3 regions of the Kitasatospora sp. NPDC015120 genome follow, and region 2 is predicted to be linked to each of the others. Evidence: riboswitches for the same ligand, from Rfam matches in the RefSeq annotation. Region 2 holds a riboswitch; each other region holds the start of a gene.

Region 1 (5,382 bases), on a different contig from region 2:
GGCGCGCTCCGGCGGTGGCTCGTCGTACGGGCGCGGCTCGGTGAGCAACTGGTCCATGACGTCCGGCGGCACGTCCAGCACGCTGGTGCGCTCGACCGGGGGCGGCAGCAGCACGGGGGTGAGCACCGAGGTCGCCTCGCCGGCCGCGTACCGCCCGCCGGTGCGGGTGGCGGCGGGGGGTTCGGCGTCCAGCTGGGCCGGGGTGAGTCCCCGGCGGACCCGCTGGAGCGCGGCGAGCAGCTCGACCGCGTCGTGCGGGCGGTGCGCGCGGTCCCGGGCGCAGGCGCCCGCCACTATGGCGTCCAGCTCGGGCGTCACCCCGGGGACGGCGGCGGACGGCGGCGGAATGTCCTCGTGCAGGTGGCGGTACATCACCTGGACGGGGTTCTCGCCGGTGTGCGGGCGGGAGCCGGTGAGCATCTCGTACAGCAGGATGCCGGCCGCGTAGACGTCCACCCGCTGGTCGGTCTCGGCGCCGGGGCGGATCTGTTCGGGCGCGAGGTAGGAGACGGTGCCGAGCACGGTGCCGGCGGTCGCGGTGGTGGAGGTGGTGGCGCCGTCGGCGGCGTTCAGCACCCGGACCAGGCCGAAGTCGGCGACCTTCACCAGGCCGTCGTCGGTGATCAGCACGTTCTCGGGCTTGACGTCGCGGTGCACCAGACCGGCCCGGTGGGCGGCGCCGAGGGCGGCGAGCACCGGTTCCAGGATGTCCAGGGCGGCCCGGACGGAGAGCGCGCCGCGGTCGCGCAGCAGGTCGCGCAGGGTGCCGCCGGGCACGTACTCCATGGCGAGGAAGACGTGCCCGCCGTCGGCGCCCTGGTCGAAGACGTTGACGACGTTGGGGTGGGCGAGCCGGGCGACGGCCTTGGCCTCGCGGATGAAACGGGTGGTGAACGCGGTGTCGCCGGCCAGCGAGGGGTGCATCACCTTGAGCGCCACGATCCGGTCGAGCCGGGTGTCGTTGCCCTGGTAGACCGTGGACATCCCGCCGGCGGCGATCCGCCGCTCGACCCGGTACCGGCCGTCGAGCAGGGTACCGATCAGGGGGTCGCGCAATGCCATGTCCACCCGGCGAGTCTAGGGCGTGGGGGTGCGCCGGCCCCGGGGGACACCGCCCCCGGGGCCGCTCTGTGCCCGGTTTGTGACACCGGGATGATGATCGGATCAATAATCCGGAATGTCGGACCCTCAGAACGCCGGGTGCTCGCGGGTGTCCAGGTCGGCGCGGCCGGCCATCGCGGAGGACGCCTCGGCGTGGAAGCGGCGCGGGATCCGGCCGGCCCGGTGGGCGAGGCGGCCGGCCTCGGCGGCGTGCCGCATCGCGTCGGCCATCAGCACCGGGTCCTGGGCCCGGGTGACGGCGGAGGCCAGCATCACCGCGGCGCAGCCCAGCTCCATCGCCAGCGCCACGTCCGAGGCGGTGCCGGCGCCGGCGTCCAGGATCACCGGGACGCCCGCGCCCTCCACGATCAGCTGGAAGTTGTGCGGGTTGCGGATGCCGAGGCCGGAGCCGATCGGCGAGCCCAGCGGCATGATCGCCGCGCAGCCGACGTCCTCCAGCTTGCGGGCCAGCACCGGGTCGTCGTTGGTGTACGGCAGCACGGTGAAGCCGTCGTCGACCAGCGTCTCGGCGGCGTCCAGCAGCTCGATCGGGTCCGGCAGGAGGGTCCGCTCGTCGGCGATCACCTCCAGCTTCACCCAGTCCGTGCCGAGCGCCTCACGGGCCAGCCGGGCCGTCAGCACGGCCTCGCCGGCGGTGAAGCAGCCGGCCGTGTTGGGCAGCACCCGGATGCCGTTGCGGGTCAGCACGTCGAGCACCGAGCCCTGCGTGCCGGCGTCCACCCGGCGCATCGCCACCGTGGTCAGCTCGGTGCCGGACACCCGGAGCGCCTGCTCCAGCACCTCCAGGCTGGGAGCGCCGCCGGTGCCCATGATCAGCCGGGAGGAGAAGGACGTCCCGGCGATGGTGAGGAGGTCGTCGGCCATCGGTCAGCCCCCCTGGACGGCGGTGAGGATCTCGATCCGGTCGCCCGCCGACAGCGGTGTGCGCGGCCACTCGGCGCGCGGCACCACGGCCTCGTTCAGCGCGGCGGCCACACCGGAGTGCGCCTGGCTGAGGGTGGCGACCACCTCGGCGAGGGTGGTCGAGGCGGGCACCTCACGGGGCTCGCCGTTGACGCTCAGGGGGATGTCGCTCGTGCGGGGGCTCATGCCGGGACCTTCGTGAATCGGGTGGGGGAGAACGGGAGGGCGAGCTCCGGCAGGGTGCCGGTGACCAGGTACTCGGCCAGCACGTCGCCGGTGACGGGCGTCAGCAGGACGCCGTTGCGGTAGTGGCCGGTGGCGGCGACCAGCCCGGGCAGTGCGGTCGGGCCGAGCAGCGGCGCGTTGTCCGGCGAGCCGGGCCGCAGCCCGGCGCCGGTCTCCACCAGCGGCAGCTCGGTGATGCCGGGGACCAGCTCGTGCGCGTCGCGCAGCAGCTCGTACACCCCGCCGGCGGTCACCGTGGTGTCGTGGCCCTGCTCCTCGGTGGTCGCGCCGACCACCAGCTCGCCGTTCTCGCGCGGCACCAGGTAGAGGTGGCCGCCGCGGACGACGGCGCGCACGTTGCGGGAGAGGAACGGCCGGTACGCCTCCGGCACCCGCAGCCGCAGCACCTGGCCCTTGACCGGGCGGATGGCCGGCAGCACGCCCGGGGGCAGGCCGGGCAGCAGATGGCTGCGCGAGCCGGCCGCGAGCACGGTCCGGTCGGCGGTGACGCTCTCCCCGGTGGCCAGCCGGGCGCCGGCCGCCCGGTCGCGCTCGACCAGCAGCTCGGTGACCTCGGTGCGGTGCACCACCACGCCGGTCCGCCCGCACGCGTGCAGCAGGGCCTCGGCCAGCCGGCGGCCGTCGACCTGGTGGTCGTCGGTGACGTGCAGGCCGCCGCGCACGCCGGGGGCGAGCATCGGCTCCAGCCGGCGGGCCTCGCGGCCGGTGAGCCACTGCGAGTCCAGGCCGAGCCGCTGGTGGAAGGCGTGCAGCTCCCGCAGTTCGGCGCGGTCGTCGGAGTCGAGGGCGACGGCGAGGGTGCCGCACTGCCGGTAACCGGTGTCCGTGCCGCCGCTCGCCTCGGTGAGTTCGGCGGCGAAGGCCGCGTACCGCTCGTTGGAGGCCATCCCGAGGCGCAGCAGGGGCTCCTCGCCGTACTGGAGTTCGGTGACCGGGGCGAGCATGCCCGCCGCGACCTGGGCGGCGCCGTGGCCCGGCCGGGGATCGACCACGACGACCCGCAGACCGCGCTGGGCCGCCCGCCAGGCGACGACGAGTCCGATGATCCCACCGCCGATGACCAGCACCTCGGCGTGGGCGCCCCGTCCCAGGCGTGTCAAAGCTGTTCTCCCTTCGCCGGAATGACCCGGATCAGGTTCGGACGGTCGCGGGCCGTGCCAGCCCGCCTCTCAGCCCGGTCCGCCGGGCTCCCGTGATGGTGCCCCCACCTTAACTCCGGGTGGCGTCGCCCCTAAAGGCGCCGGCGAAGGGGGCGGCCTAGGTCCGGAGACCTCGGACCGGGCTCAGTACAGTGACGGCGTGGATGAGCTGAGCGGAACGGGACGGACGGACCGGGTGGTCGTGGTCGGCGCCGGGCTGGCCGGGGCGCGGTGCGCCACGGTGCTGCGGCGCGACGGCTTCCGGGGGCGGATCACGCTGGTCGGCGAGGAGCGGCACGCCCCGTACGACCGGCCGCCGCTCTCCAAGGACGTCCTGCTCGGCAAGACCGACAGCACCGCCCTGGACCTCGACTTCGCCGGGCTGGACGTCGAACTGCTGACCGGCCGCCGGGCCACCGGCCTCACCCCCGGCGGCCCCGGCGGCGCGGGCGTGCTGCACACCGACGCCGGGGACGAGCCGTACACCGCGCTGGTGATCGCCACCGGCGCCGAGCCGCGCGCCCTGCCCGGCGCCGAGCGCGCCCACCTGCTGCACACCCTGGACGACGCGCTCGCGCTGCGCGCCCTGCTCCGCCCCGGACTGCGCCTGGTGCTGGTCGGCGCGGGCTGGATCGGCGCCGAGGTGGCCACCGCCGCCCGGACGGCCGGCTGCGAGGTGACCGTCGTCGAGGCGGGCCCGGCCCCCGTCCCTGGCGCGCTGCCCGCCGAGGTCGGCCGGGCGATGGCCGCCTGGTACGCCGAGGCCGGGGTGGACCTGCGCTGCGGCACCGGCGTCGCCGCCGTCGAGCCGGGCGCGGTGCTGCTCGCCGACGGCTCGCACCTGCCCGCCGACGAGGTGGTGGTCGGCATCGGCGCCCGCCCGGCCACCGGCTGGCTGTCCGGCACCGGGGTCGCCCTGGACGCGGCCGGCGCCGTCCTGGCCGACGAGCGGCTGCGCACCACCGTGCCCGGCGTCCTCGCGGCCGGCGACTGCGTCAGCTACCCCTCGGCGCGTTCCGGCACCCGGGTCACCGTCCAGCACTGGGATCACGCGCTGCAGTCCGGCGCGGCGGTCGCCGCCACCCTGCTCGGCACGGACGCGCCGCCGTACGACCCGGTGCAGTACTTCTGGTCCGAGCAGTTCGGGCGGATGGTCCAGTACGCCGGGCGGCACGGCGCGGACGACGAGCTGCTGTGGCGCGGCTCGCCGCAGGACGCGCACTGGTCGGTGCTGTGGCTGCGCGACGGCGTCCTGCGGGCGCTGCTCGCGGTGGGCCGGCCGCGCGACCTGACCCAGGGCCGGCGGCTGGCCGAGCGCGGCGCCGTGCTCGACCCGGCCCGCGCCGCCGACCCGGCGGTCCCGCTGAAGGCGGCCCTGGCCGCCGGCTAGCGCGGGGCGGCGGACCCGCTGGTGCGCGGCGGGCCGCCGAGGTGGCAGTCTGGTGCTTGTGAGTGAGATCGAAGCCAAGATTGAAGCCCTGGTCCCCGCGTGGCTGTACCTCCCCGACATCTCCGAGCAGTGGGGTGTGGTGGTCACCGAGGTCCGCAACATGGTCAAGAAGGGTGACCTGATCGCCGTCCGGCGCGGCCCCAACAAGTCGCTGCAGGTCCCGGCGGCGTTCATCGACGAGACCGGCCCGGTCAAGCACCTGGTCGGCACGCTGACGGTGCTGCGCGACAGCGGGTTCAGCGACGAGGAGATCCTTGAGTGGATGTTCACCGAGGACCCGTCGCTGCCCGGCACCCCCGTCCAGGCGCTCTGGGAGAACCGGGCCACCGAGGTCAAGCGCCGCGCCCAGGCGATGGCGCTGTGACCGACCCGGCCACGACCGACCCGGCCACGACCGACCGCCGCGCCCGGCTCGCCGACGCCCGGCTCTACCTGTGCACCGACGCCCGGCGCGAGCGCGGCGACCTCGCCGAGTTCCTGGACGCCGCGCTGGCGGGGGGCGTGGACATCGTCCAGCTCCGG
Region 2 (5,382 bases):
CCCAGGTGCTCCTTCGGGGTCACGTAGCAGAGCATCGCGGTGCCCCACCAGGCGATCATCGCGGCGCCGATGCCCGAGGTGATGTGGTCGTAGCCGGGTGCGACGTCGGTGGTGAGCGGGCCCAGGGTGTAGAAGGGGGCCTCGTCGCAGATCTCCTTCTGGAGATCCATGTTCTCCTTGATCTTGTGCATCGGGACGTGGCCCGGGCCCTCGATCATCACCTGCACGTCCTTGGCGCGGGCGGTCCGGCCCAGCTCGCCCAGGGTCTGCAGCTCGGCGAACTGCGCCTCGTCGTTGGCGTCGGCGATCGAGCCGGGGCGCAGGCCGTCACCGAGGGAGAAGGTGACGTCGTAGCGCGCGAGGATGTCGCAGAGCTCCTCGAAGTTGGTGTAGAGGAAGTTCTCCCGGTGGTGCGCCAGGCACCAGGCGGCCATGATCGAGCCGCCGCGCGAGACGATGCCGGTCTTGCGGCGGGCGGTCAGCGGCACGTAGCGCAGCAGCACGCCGGCGTGCACGGTCATGTAGTCGACGCCCTGCTCGCACTGCTCGATGACGGTGTCGCGGTAGACGTCCCAGCTCAGCTCCTCGGCCCTGCCGTCGACCTTCTCCAGCGCCTGGTAGAGCGGCACGGTGCCGATCGGCACCGGGGAGTTGCGCAGGATCCACTCGCGGGTGGTGTGGATGTTGCGGCCGGTGGAGAGGTCCATGACGGTGTCGGCGCCCCAGCGGGTGGCCCAGGTCATCTTCTCCACCTCCTCCTCGATCGAGGAGGTGACGGCGGAGTTGCCGATGTTGGCGTTGATCTTCACCAGGAAGTTGGTGCCGATGATCGCCGGCTCGACCTCGGGGTGGTTCACGTTGACCGGGATGACGGCGCGGCCGCGGGCGACCTCGTCGCGGACGAACTCCGGCTCCAGGCCCTCGCGCAGGGCCACGAACTCCATCTCGGGGGTGACGATGCCGCGCCTGGCGTACCCGAGCTGGGTGACGGCGGCGCCGTCGCGGCCGCGCAGCGGGCGGCGCGGGCGGCCGGGGAAGACGGCGTCGAGGTTGCGCAGGTCGCCGCCGCGCGGCGCGGTGTGCCGGATGCCGTCGTCCTCGGGGCGGGCCTCGCGGCCGTCGTACTCCTCGACGTCGCCGCGCTGGCGGATCCAGGCGTCGCGCAGGGCCGGCAGGCCGCGCCGCACGTCGGCGCGGTAGCCGGGGTCGGTGTACGGCCCGGAGGTGTCGTACAGCGGGACGGTCCTGCCGTTGGTGAGCACGACCTCGCGGTACGGGACGCGCAGATCGGGGCGGGACCCCTCGCGGTGGGCCTTGCGCCAGGCCGGGGTGGGGTAGCCGGTGCCCGCGCTGGTGACGGCGGCCCCGGGGCCGGACCGGGGGAGGGCAGACTGCGGCTGTGCATCGAAGGTGGTCATCGGACCTCAAACTCCCTACGCCGGCATTACCCGGTCAGGTTCCTGCGGTCGGCGCAGCCGCCGGTCCGTCCCTCGACGTCCCGTTCAGCGCCCTCTCAGCCCGGTGCTCCGAGCTCCCGCGTCCGCAGGCGGTGTTGCCCGCGCATGACGTCCAACACCGTAGCGAGCCGACCGCCGGAGGTCCAGAGCGGGTCCGGGAGGGGGAACCGCGAGGTCCGGACGGTGAACGGGGGACGCGGACGGTGAACGGGGGGCGCGGACGGTGAACGGGGGGCGCGGAGCCGCCGCGGCGGGCAGACTGGCCCCGTAGCTGACGAGGCGAGGAGGCCGGCGTGGTCGGGAGCACGGGGCGGGTCACCGGGGCGGTTGGCGCGGGGCTGGTCGGCGAGGTGATGGTGCACGTGCCGGAGCGCCAGGGCACCGAGGCGTTCCTCGCCTACCTGGCCGTGCCGGGCGAGCGGCTGACGGTCGGGACGCCGGTGGTGGTGATCGAGTACCAGCCGCCGAGGACGGTCTATGTCGCGCCGATCGGGCCGTGACGCCCCGATGACCGTCCGGTGACGACCTTGTGACGGTACGTCATGTCACTTCCCTTCCCCGGGCCGCGACCCGGGCGGACAATCCGAAACGGCGCATCTCCTGCGCCCGAAGGGGGAGTTGAACCATGGGATACGTCATCGCCGGGGCGGCTGCCGCGGCACTGATCATCGGGGTCACGCTCTTCAAACTCATGTGGCGGGTGGCCGAGCCGAACGAGGCACTGATCATCTCCGGCTCCCGGCACCGCACCGAGGGGGTCGGCGACGGCCTGGGCTTCCGGATCGTCACCGGGCGCGGCACCCTCGTCACCCCGGGACTGCAAGGGGTCCGGCGGCTCTCGCTGGACCTCAACGAGGCCGAGCTGAACGTCGAGTGCGTCACCACGCAGGGCATCCCGGTGCGGGTGAAGGGCGTGGTGATCTTCAAGGTCGGCGACGACGAGGTGTCGATCGCCAACGCCGCCCGCCGCTTCCTGGACCAGCAGAAGCTGATCAGCCAGCGCGTCCACAACGTCTTCGCCGGCCACCTGCGCTCGATCGTCGGCGGGCTCACCGTCGAGGACATGATCCGCGACCGCGAGCGGCTCACCGGCGAGACCCGGGCCGCCTCGGGGCTGGAGATGGAGAAGCTCGGGCTCATCATCGACACCCTGCAGATCCAGGAGATCATCGACCCGACCGGCTACATCAAGAACCTCGCCATCCCGCACGCCGCCGCCGTCCAGCGCGACGCCCGGATCGCCCAGGCCGAGGCGGACCGGCTGGCCACCGAGGCCGAGCAGGAGGCCGCCGCCCGCAAGGCCGAGGCGACCCGCAACAGCGAGATCCAGCAGTCCTCGTACCAGGCCGAGCGGGACACCGCCAACGCCCGTGCCCGGCAGGCCGGTCCGCTCGCCGACGCCGCCGCCCGGCAGGAGGTGGTGGTCCAGGAGACCCGGGTCGCCGAGCTGGAGGCACGGCGCAAGGAGCAGCAGCTCCAGATCGACGTGCGCAAGCCCGCCGACGCCCGGGCGTACGACACCCGCACCACCGCCGAGGCGGCTCGTGACGCCCGGATCTCGGCCGCGCAGGCACAGGCCCGGGAGACCGAGCTGGAGGCGGCCGCCGAGGCCAGCCGGGTGCGGGTCGCGGCCGAGGCGGACGCCGAGGCCACCCGGGTGCGCGGTCTGGCGCAGGCCGAGGCGACCACGGCGACCGGGCAGGCGGAGGCGTCCGCGGCCGAGGCGCGCGGTCTGGCCGACGCCGCGGCCGCACGGGCGATCGGGTTGGCCCGGGCCGAGGGCATCAAGGCCCGCGCGACCGCCCTGGCCGAGAACCAGGAGGCCGTGGTGGCACAGGAGTTGGCCGAGCAGTGGCCGCAGATCGTGCGGGCCGCGGCGGAGTCCTTCGGCAACGTCGAGCACATGGTGCTGCTCAACGGGGCCGACGGGATGGGCGAGTTGTTCGCCAAGGCGCTCGCGATGGGCGGCACCGGGCTCGGGCTGGCCCGCCAACTGCTCTCCACGGTCGGGCCCGACGGCGCCGCCGCCCCGGCGACGACGGCCGCGGTGCCCGTGGAGACGGTCCCGGTGGACGCCGTGCCCGCGGACGCCGCACCGGCCGGTCCGGCGCGCGAGCGGCACTGATCCGTCTGGGTAGAGCGGCCGCGTCCGCCTGAGTACGGGTACTCAGGCGGACCCGGCCGGGCGCACGGACCATGGGGACATGCATCCAGCAGCCACCGCGCGGGTCGGCATCACCGCCGTCGGAGCCCGTCTGCCCGCCCGCCGCCTGACCTCCCGGCAGCTCCAGGACGAGATCACCGCCGGCGGCCGGCTGCGCCTGCCGGCACGGACCTTCGAGAAGGCCACCGGCATCCTCACCCGGCACTTCGCCGCCGAGGGCGAGTACGCCTCCACGCTCGCCGTCGGCGCCGCCCGGCGCGCCCTGGACGCCCGGGGGCTGCACCCGCTCGACCTCGACCTGCTGCTCTTCGCCTCCGCCACCCGGGACGTCGCCGAGCCCGCGACCGCCCATCTCGTGCAGGCCGAACTCGGCTCCCGGGCCCACGCGTTCGACGTCAGCAACGCCTGCAACAGCTTCCTCAACGGGATCGACCTGGCCCGCGCGATGATCCTGGCCGGCCGGGCCCGGCGGGCCCTGGTGGCCACCGGCGAGACGCCCAGCCGGGCGATGCGCCGCGATCCGGCCGGCGCCGGGCAGTTCCGCGAGGGCTTCGCCGGCTACACCTTCGGCGACGCGGGCGCGGCGGTGGTCGTGGAGGCCGTGGAGCGCGGCGGCATCCTGGACGTGGAGACCGAGACCGCCTCCGAGCACTGGGCGGCGGGCGGCATCCCGGGCGGCGGCTCGCGCCATCCGCGCGGTGACGAGTACAGCTACTTCCGGGGCGGCGGCACGGAGTTGCGCGCCGTGTTCGAGAAGATCGGCCCGGACATCCTGGCCCGGGTGGCGGCCCGCACCGGCTTCGGCTGGGACGACTACGCCAAGGTGCTGGTGCACCAGGTGACCGTGCCCTACCTGGAGCGCTTCGTCGAGGCCACCAGAGTGCCGCAGGAGAAGCTGGTGGTCACCGTGCCCGAGCTCGGCAATGTCGCCAGTGCCACGATCGGCGTCCAACTCGAACGGATACGGGCCTCGTTGGCTCCGGGCGACAAGGTGCTGATGGTCGGCCTCGGCGGCGGCGTCAGCCTGATGACGATGGTCTGGGAGGCGTCGTGACCGAGCTGTGGGTGATCGTGCCCGCCTACCAGGAGGAGGCCCGGATCGTCGGCACCCTGGACGCCCTCGCCGCCCAGCGGGACCGGGACTTCACCCTGCTGGTCGCCGACAACGGCTCCACCGACGGCACCGTGGCGGCCGTCCGCGCCTTCGCCGCCCGGGCGCCGTTCCCGGTCGAGGTGCTGGTCGAGCCGGAGAAGGGCGTCGGCTCCGCCGTCGACACGGCGTTCCGGCACGCCATCGCGCACGGCGCCACCCTGCTCGCCCGCACCGACGCCGACTGCCTGCCCGAACCCGGCTGGACCGCCGCCGCGAGGGCGGCGCTGCTCGACTGCGGCGGACTGGTCTGCGGCCGGGTCACCGCCCGCCGCGACGAGCACGGGCCCGCCGGGCGCGCCGTCTTCCTGGTGCTGGTCGCGCTCGGCGCGTTCTTCGGCCGGATCCGGCCCGCGCACCGGCGCCGGCACGGCTACCTCACCCCGTACCGGATGCACGCGGGCAACAACATGGCGATCACCGCCGAGCTGTACCGGGCGGTCGGCGGCATGCCGCGCCGCCCCTCACCGACCGACCGGATGTTCATCAACCGGATCCGCCGGCACACCACCGCGATCGTGCACCGCCGCGACATGGTGGTGCAGAACTCCACCCGGCGGATCCGGGCGTACGGGGTGGCCGGCACCGCCCGCTGGTACCTGGAGCGGGGC
Region 3 (5,382 bases), 220 kb from region 2:
AGGACGCCCCACCCCCAAACCCCCCGTTCAGGTGAACCCGGCAGAACGCACGAAGGCGGGTGCCGACCTCGGGTCGGCACCCGCCTTGAGCAGGTGGTTCTTCTCCTACCGGCGGAGAGCGTGGGATTCGAACCCACGGTACGGGGTCACCGCACGACAGTTTTCAAGACTGTTCCCTTAGGCCGCTCGGGCAGCTCTCCAGGCGGAGGTCAGCCTAACGGGTCCGGCGGGGTTCGGTGCACAGGGTTTCCCGGGCGGGCCGGGGTCAGTTGTCCCCGACGCGGGTGCCGAGGGTGACCTTGGTGGTGGCGGTCTGGCCGTTGCGGGTGTACTCGACGTCGACGGTCTCGCCGGGCTTGTGCGTCCAGATCTTGCTGACCAGGGCGGGGCCGTTCTCGATCGGGCTGCCGCCGAGCTTGGTGATGACGTCGCCGGGCTTGAGGCCCGCCTGGTCGGCGGCGCCGCCGGGGGTGACGGCCGGCTGGCCCTGGACGTCGCGGGTCTGGATCTGCGCGCCGTCGCCCTTGTAGTCGTCGTTGCGCAGGACGTCGAGCTTGGCGTAGACCGGCTTGCCGGTCTTGATCAGGGTGTCGGCCACCCACTTGGCCTGGTTGATCGGGATCGCGAAGCCCAGGCCGATGGAGCCGGCCCGGCCGTTGCTGGAGGTGTTGGACTGGATCGCCGAGTTGATGCCGATCACGCCGCCGCCGGAGTCCAGCAGCGGGCCGCCCGAGTTGCCGGGGTTGATCGAGGCGTCGGTCTGCAGCGCGTTCATGTAGGAGGCCTGCGCGCCGGTCTCGTCGCCGGAGGCGACCGGGCGGTCCTTGGCGCTGATGATGCCGGTGGTGACGGTGGACTCCAGGCCGTACGGGGCACCGATGGCGATGGTGGAGTCGCCGACGTTGACCTTGTCGGAGTCGGCCAGCGGAAGCGGCGTCAGCTTGTCCTTGGGCGGGCTGTCGAGCTTGATGACGGCCACGTCATAGCCCTCGGCGCGGCCGAGCACGGAGGCGTTGTAGGAGGAGCCGTCGGCGAACTTGACGGTCAGTTTGCCGCCCGCGGAGGCCGGGGCGACCACGTGGTTGTTGGTGAGGATGTGGCCCTCCGTGTCGAAGACGAAGCCGGTGCCGGTGCCGGACTCGCCGTTGCCCTGGGCCTTGATGGTGACGACGCTGGGCAGCGCCTTCTGGGCGATGCCGGCGACCGAGCCCGGGGCGGGCTCGTTCTTCTGGGTGTTGTTGGCCTGGACCGTGGTGGAGCTGCGGTCGTTCCTGGCGCTGACGGTGGAACCGTCGCGGTCCGCGACGGCCACGCCGACCGCGCCGCCGGCCACGCCGGCCACCAGGGCGACGGCCGCGACCAGGGCGATCAGGCCGCCGCGCTTCTTGCGCGGGCCGCCGGGGGCGGGCGCGCCGGGGTACTCGCCCGGGTAGCCGAGCGGGCCGCCGGGACCGCCGGGCGCACCGGGCGCGCCCGGGGTGACGTCGTGCGGGGCGCCCCAGCCGCCGAGCGGCTGGCCGGCGCCGAACGGGTGGTGGTGCCGGCCGGTCGCGTCCTGGCCCTGCGGGGCGCCCGGGGCGGCGTACGGGTCGTGCGCGGCGAGCGCCGGGGGCACCGGGGTGCCCGGGGCCGGGGTGGCGTACGGGTTGCCGCCGTACGGGGCGGCGGCCGGCGCGGCCGGGGCCGCGGGCGCGGCGGGCGGCAGGACCGGCGGCGGGGCGTCGAGGTAGCCGGCGTCGGCGGCCGGGGCGGGCTCGGGGGCGCCGGCCGGCTCCGGGGCGGACAGCTTGCCGAACGCCAGCGTGGGCGTGAACCCGCCGGAGCCCCCCTCGGCCGGCTGGGACGGCTGGTCGGCCGCGGGCGTCGTTGCGGGGGCGGGACCGGCCGCAGGCTGCTGCGCCGGACCGTCAGAAGCGGAACCCACCGGCCCCTGGCCGACGGAGGGCTGCTCCCCCTGCGGCCCGGTGGACCCAACCTCGCGCTCGGTGCTCACGGACGACCTCCATAGCTGACAGGACCAACAACCATAGTTTTTCGCACACCCGATTCGATTGCCGTAAGGACCCTTCTGAAGAACTCATAAGAATCCTTAGCCGGTCCCGACGGCCCGCGCAGCGCCGCACCCGAACCCGCCGGCCTTGGCGTTCTCCCCCGCGCCGACTAGCCTGTCGCTCCGAACTGACACGCGGGAGCTTGGACCCACACCAGGCTGAGAGTGCGCCGGTCGACCGTACGCCACGGACCCCGTGGACGGCCGTCGAGGGGGCGCAGACCGCCGGAACCTGTCCGGGTAATGCCGGCGTAGGGAGACATCGGCCATGCCGCCTGCTTCGCCATCCTCGTCCTCGGGCGCGCCCTCGTCGCCGGGCGTCCCCTCCTCGCAGGACGCCGCGGGCACCGCCCCCGGTTCCGCCGCCGCGGCGGCCACCGCCGTCCTGGAGCCCCCGGCCCGGGCCGAGGCGCCGCTGGTGCTGGACACCGAACCGCCCCGCACCCTGGGCTTCCGCGACCACTTCGCGCTCTGGATGAACCTCGGCGTCTCGCTGATCGGCTTCACCACCGCCGCGACCGTGCTCGGTGCCAAGGGCAGCGAGCTGTCGCTGGCCGCCGCCGTCACCGCGATCGTGGCCGGCACCGTGGTCGGCACCGCGATGCTCGGCGTGGCCGCGCTGATCGGCGCCCGCACCGGCGCGCCGGCCATGGCGAACCTGCGCGGCCTGTTCGGCACCCGGCTGTCCTACGTGCCGACGGTGCTCAACATCGTCCAGTGCATCGGCTGGGGCGTCTACGAGCTGCTGACGATCGCGCTCGGCGCCCAGACCGTCACCGGTGCCGAGGGCTACCGCTGGGCCTTCGTCGTGCTGGCCGGCGCGCTGACCACCGCGCTGACCATCTGGCCGCTCGGCGCGATCGCGGTGCTGCGCCGCTTCGTCGCGGCCGCGGTGGCCGTCGCGATGGTGTACTTCACCGTCCAGCTCGGCCGCAACGGCGTCCCGGACCCGGGCGCGGGCAACTGGCACGGCTTCCTGCCGGCGACGGACGCGATGATCGCGGTGTCGATCTCCTTCGTGCCGCTCGCCGCCGACTACACCCGGCACTCGCGCACCCCGCGCTCGGCGTTCTGGGGCAGCTTCTCCGGCTACACGGTGGCGCAGGTCTGGTGCTACGTGCTCGGGCTGATGGCGCTGCTGCAGGCGGACGGGGACCCGGAGCGGATCTTCGACTCCTTCCTGGGCGTCTGGGCCGGCTGGCTGTTCCTGCTGGTGCTGGTGCTGCGCGAGACCGACCAGTCCTTCGCCAACGTGTACTCGACCGCGATGTCGGTCCACAACCTGCTGCCGAAGGCCGACCGCCGGGTGCTGACCGGCGGCACCGGCGTGCTGATCACCGTGCTCGCGCTGCAGATCACCGAGTTCACCGACTCCTACTACGCCTTCCTGGGGCTGATCGGCTCGGTCTTCGTCCCGATGTTCGCGGTGCTGGCGGTGGACTACTTCCTCGGCGCCGGGCGGCGCGGCTGGGACCTCTCCGCCGACGCGCCGTCCCGCTGGCTGATGCTGCTGCCGTGGGCGCTGGGCTTCGCCACGTACCAGCTGATCGCGCCGACCGCGGTGGCCGGCTGGTGGACGGACCTCTGGACCTCCGCGCAGGAGGCGCTGCACTTCACGCCGCAGGAGTGGACCTCGGCCTCGCTGTTCGGCTTCCTGGTGCCGGCCCTGGCCACCTGGGCGCTCACCCCGCTCACCCGGGGCCGGGACGCCGCGCGCTGACGCCCGCCGGGCCACCGGCACGGAGGCGAAGACGGCCCCCCGGGTTGGGGCCGTCTTCGCCTCCTCGTCATGTCCGCGGCCTATCGTGGAGGGCGTGACCAGCCCCGATGTCTCGCCCACGACGACCCGCACCGCCCCGCCCGTCCAGGTGATCGCCCACCGCGGTTCCTCGTTCGCCCTGCCCGAGCACACCCTCGTCGCCTACCGCCGGGCGCTCGGCGAGGGGGCGGACGCCCTGGAGTGCGACGTGCGGGTGACCGCCGACGGACACCTGGTCTGCGTGCACGACCGGCGGATCGGACGGGTCTCGGACGGCCGGGGCACGGTCTCCGCGATGACGCTGGCGGAGCTGGAGGCGCACGACTTCGGCGCCTGGAAGACCGGCCGGCCGAGCGAGGACCCGGAGCTGCGCGGGGTGCTGCGGCTGGAGAGCCTGCTGGAGCTGGTCGTGGACTGCGGGCGCCCGGTGGACCTCGCGATCGAGACCAAGCACCCGGTGCGGTTCCGCGGCCGGGTGGAGTCCGAGCTGCTGCGGATGCTGGACCGGTTCGGGATCGGCGGCGCGCACGGCGGCGCGGCGGGCGGCGGAACGGAACGCGGCGGCGCGCACGGCGGCGGGACGGCCGCCCGGGAGCACGGCGTCAACGCCCGGATCATGAGCTTCTCCTCCGTCGCGCTGGCCCGGGTGGCGGCGGCCGCGCCGCAGTACCCGCGGGTGTTCCTGTTCGAGCGCGGCCTGGTGCTGCGCGGGCGGCTGCGCCCGGGCGCGCCGCTGCCGGGCGGGGCGCGGATCGCGGGGCCGGGCATCGAGCTGGTGCGGGCCAGGCCGGGGCTGGTGACCAGGCTGCGCGAGCTGGGCCACCAGGTGCACGTGTGGACCGTCGACGAGCCGGCCGACGTCGAGCTCTGCCTGGAGCTCGGGGTGTCGGCGATCATCACCAACCGCCCGGCGGAGGTGCTGGCCCAGCTCGGCCGCTGACCCGGGCCGACCCGGCGCACGGGGCCGGTACGTGGTGAACCGTTCAACCACCGCCGGCCGTTGATCGTCTTGGTAGGGACTCAAACCTTTCGGCGACGATTTCTGCCGCAATTCATACAGTTTCACGACGGAGGGTGAGCACCGAATCACCTGTCGCGCACCGACGGTGGACGGGCCGGAAATGTCCGCGCGGGATCGCCGCGCGGTCGTTTCCGACGTATTGCCAAGGGGCATCCATCCCTCGGCATACGCTGAAGGAGGTCCGGGGGTGGCGTTGATGGTGGCGCGTGAAGTGCCGACTTCATCGACCATGGCAGTGCCGCACGGCCCAGCGAGTGTCGGGGTCGCGCGGCGCCGACTGCGTCGAGATCTGGGAGACCGCGAGATACCGGAACCGGTCATTGATGATGCCGTTCTGATCCTTTCCGAACTATTGAGCAACGCCTGTCGTTACGCCCGGCCACTCGGGCCGATGCCCGCGCTCGGCCGGGGCGCCCGCGCCGGGGCCGTCCAGCCGCTGCTGGTCGGCGGACCGTCGCAGAGCGGCCGGACGGGCGGGCCGCCCGCCGCACCGGGCGACGCCGGCGAGGACGCCGGCGGTGTCCTGGTCCGCTGGCAGATGCACGCCGACGG

The links. A riboswitch is a leader RNA that binds a small molecule or an ion and turns the genes downstream of it on or off. The one in region 2 is predicted to bind thiamine pyrophosphate.
Region 1: linked by a shared signal. The riboswitch ahead of thiO (glycine oxidase ThiO) and the one ahead of thiC (phosphomethylpyrimidine synthase ThiC) in region 2 are both predicted to bind thiamine pyrophosphate.
Region 3: linked by a shared signal. The riboswitch ahead of ACF1AK_RS06845 (purine-cytosine permease family protein) and the one ahead of thiC (phosphomethylpyrimidine synthase ThiC) in region 2 are both predicted to bind thiamine pyrophosphate.

Annotation. Positions count from the first base shown of each region.
Region 1 covers NZ_JBIBVJ010000001.1:298,270-303,651, reverse strand. Annotated here, with positions in the region: gene pknB (Stk1 family PASTA domain-containing Ser/Thr kinase) at 1-1,062, opposite strand, end outside; gene ACF1AK_RS01310 (thiazole synthase) at 1,189-1,986, opposite strand; gene thiS (sulfur carrier protein ThiS) at 1,990-2,211, opposite strand; gene thiO (glycine oxidase ThiO) at 2,208-3,371, opposite strand; TPP riboswitch at 3,363-3,475, opposite strand; gene ACF1AK_RS01295 (NAD(P)/FAD-dependent oxidoreductase) at 3,571-4,800, shown strand; gene ACF1AK_RS01290 (Rv2175c family DNA-binding protein) at 4,859-5,224, shown strand; gene thiE (thiamine phosphate synthase) at 5,221-5,382, shown strand, end outside.
Region 2 covers NZ_JBIBVJ010000002.1:675,243-680,624, reverse strand. Annotated here, with positions in the region: gene thiC (phosphomethylpyrimidine synthase ThiC) at 1-1,418, opposite strand, end outside; TPP riboswitch at 1,414-1,548, opposite strand; gene ACF1AK_RS07800 (hypothetical protein) at 1,751-1,957, shown strand; gene ACF1AK_RS07795 (SPFH domain-containing protein) at 2,083-3,582, shown strand; gene ACF1AK_RS07790 (3-oxoacyl-ACP synthase III family protein) at 3,662-4,675, shown strand; gene ACF1AK_RS07785 (glycosyltransferase) at 4,672-5,382, shown strand, end outside.
Region 3 covers NZ_JBIBVJ010000002.1:457,165-462,546, forward strand. Annotated here, with positions in the region: tRNA gene ACF1AK_RS06835 (tRNA-Ser) at 113-200, opposite strand; gene ACF1AK_RS06840 (trypsin-like peptidase domain-containing protein) at 266-1,993, opposite strand; TPP riboswitch at 2,180-2,321, shown strand; gene ACF1AK_RS06845 (purine-cytosine permease family protein) at 2,319-3,770, shown strand; gene ACF1AK_RS06850 (glycerophosphodiester phosphodiesterase family protein) at 3,865-4,749, shown strand; gene ACF1AK_RS06855 (ATP-binding protein) at 5,018-5,382, shown strand, end outside.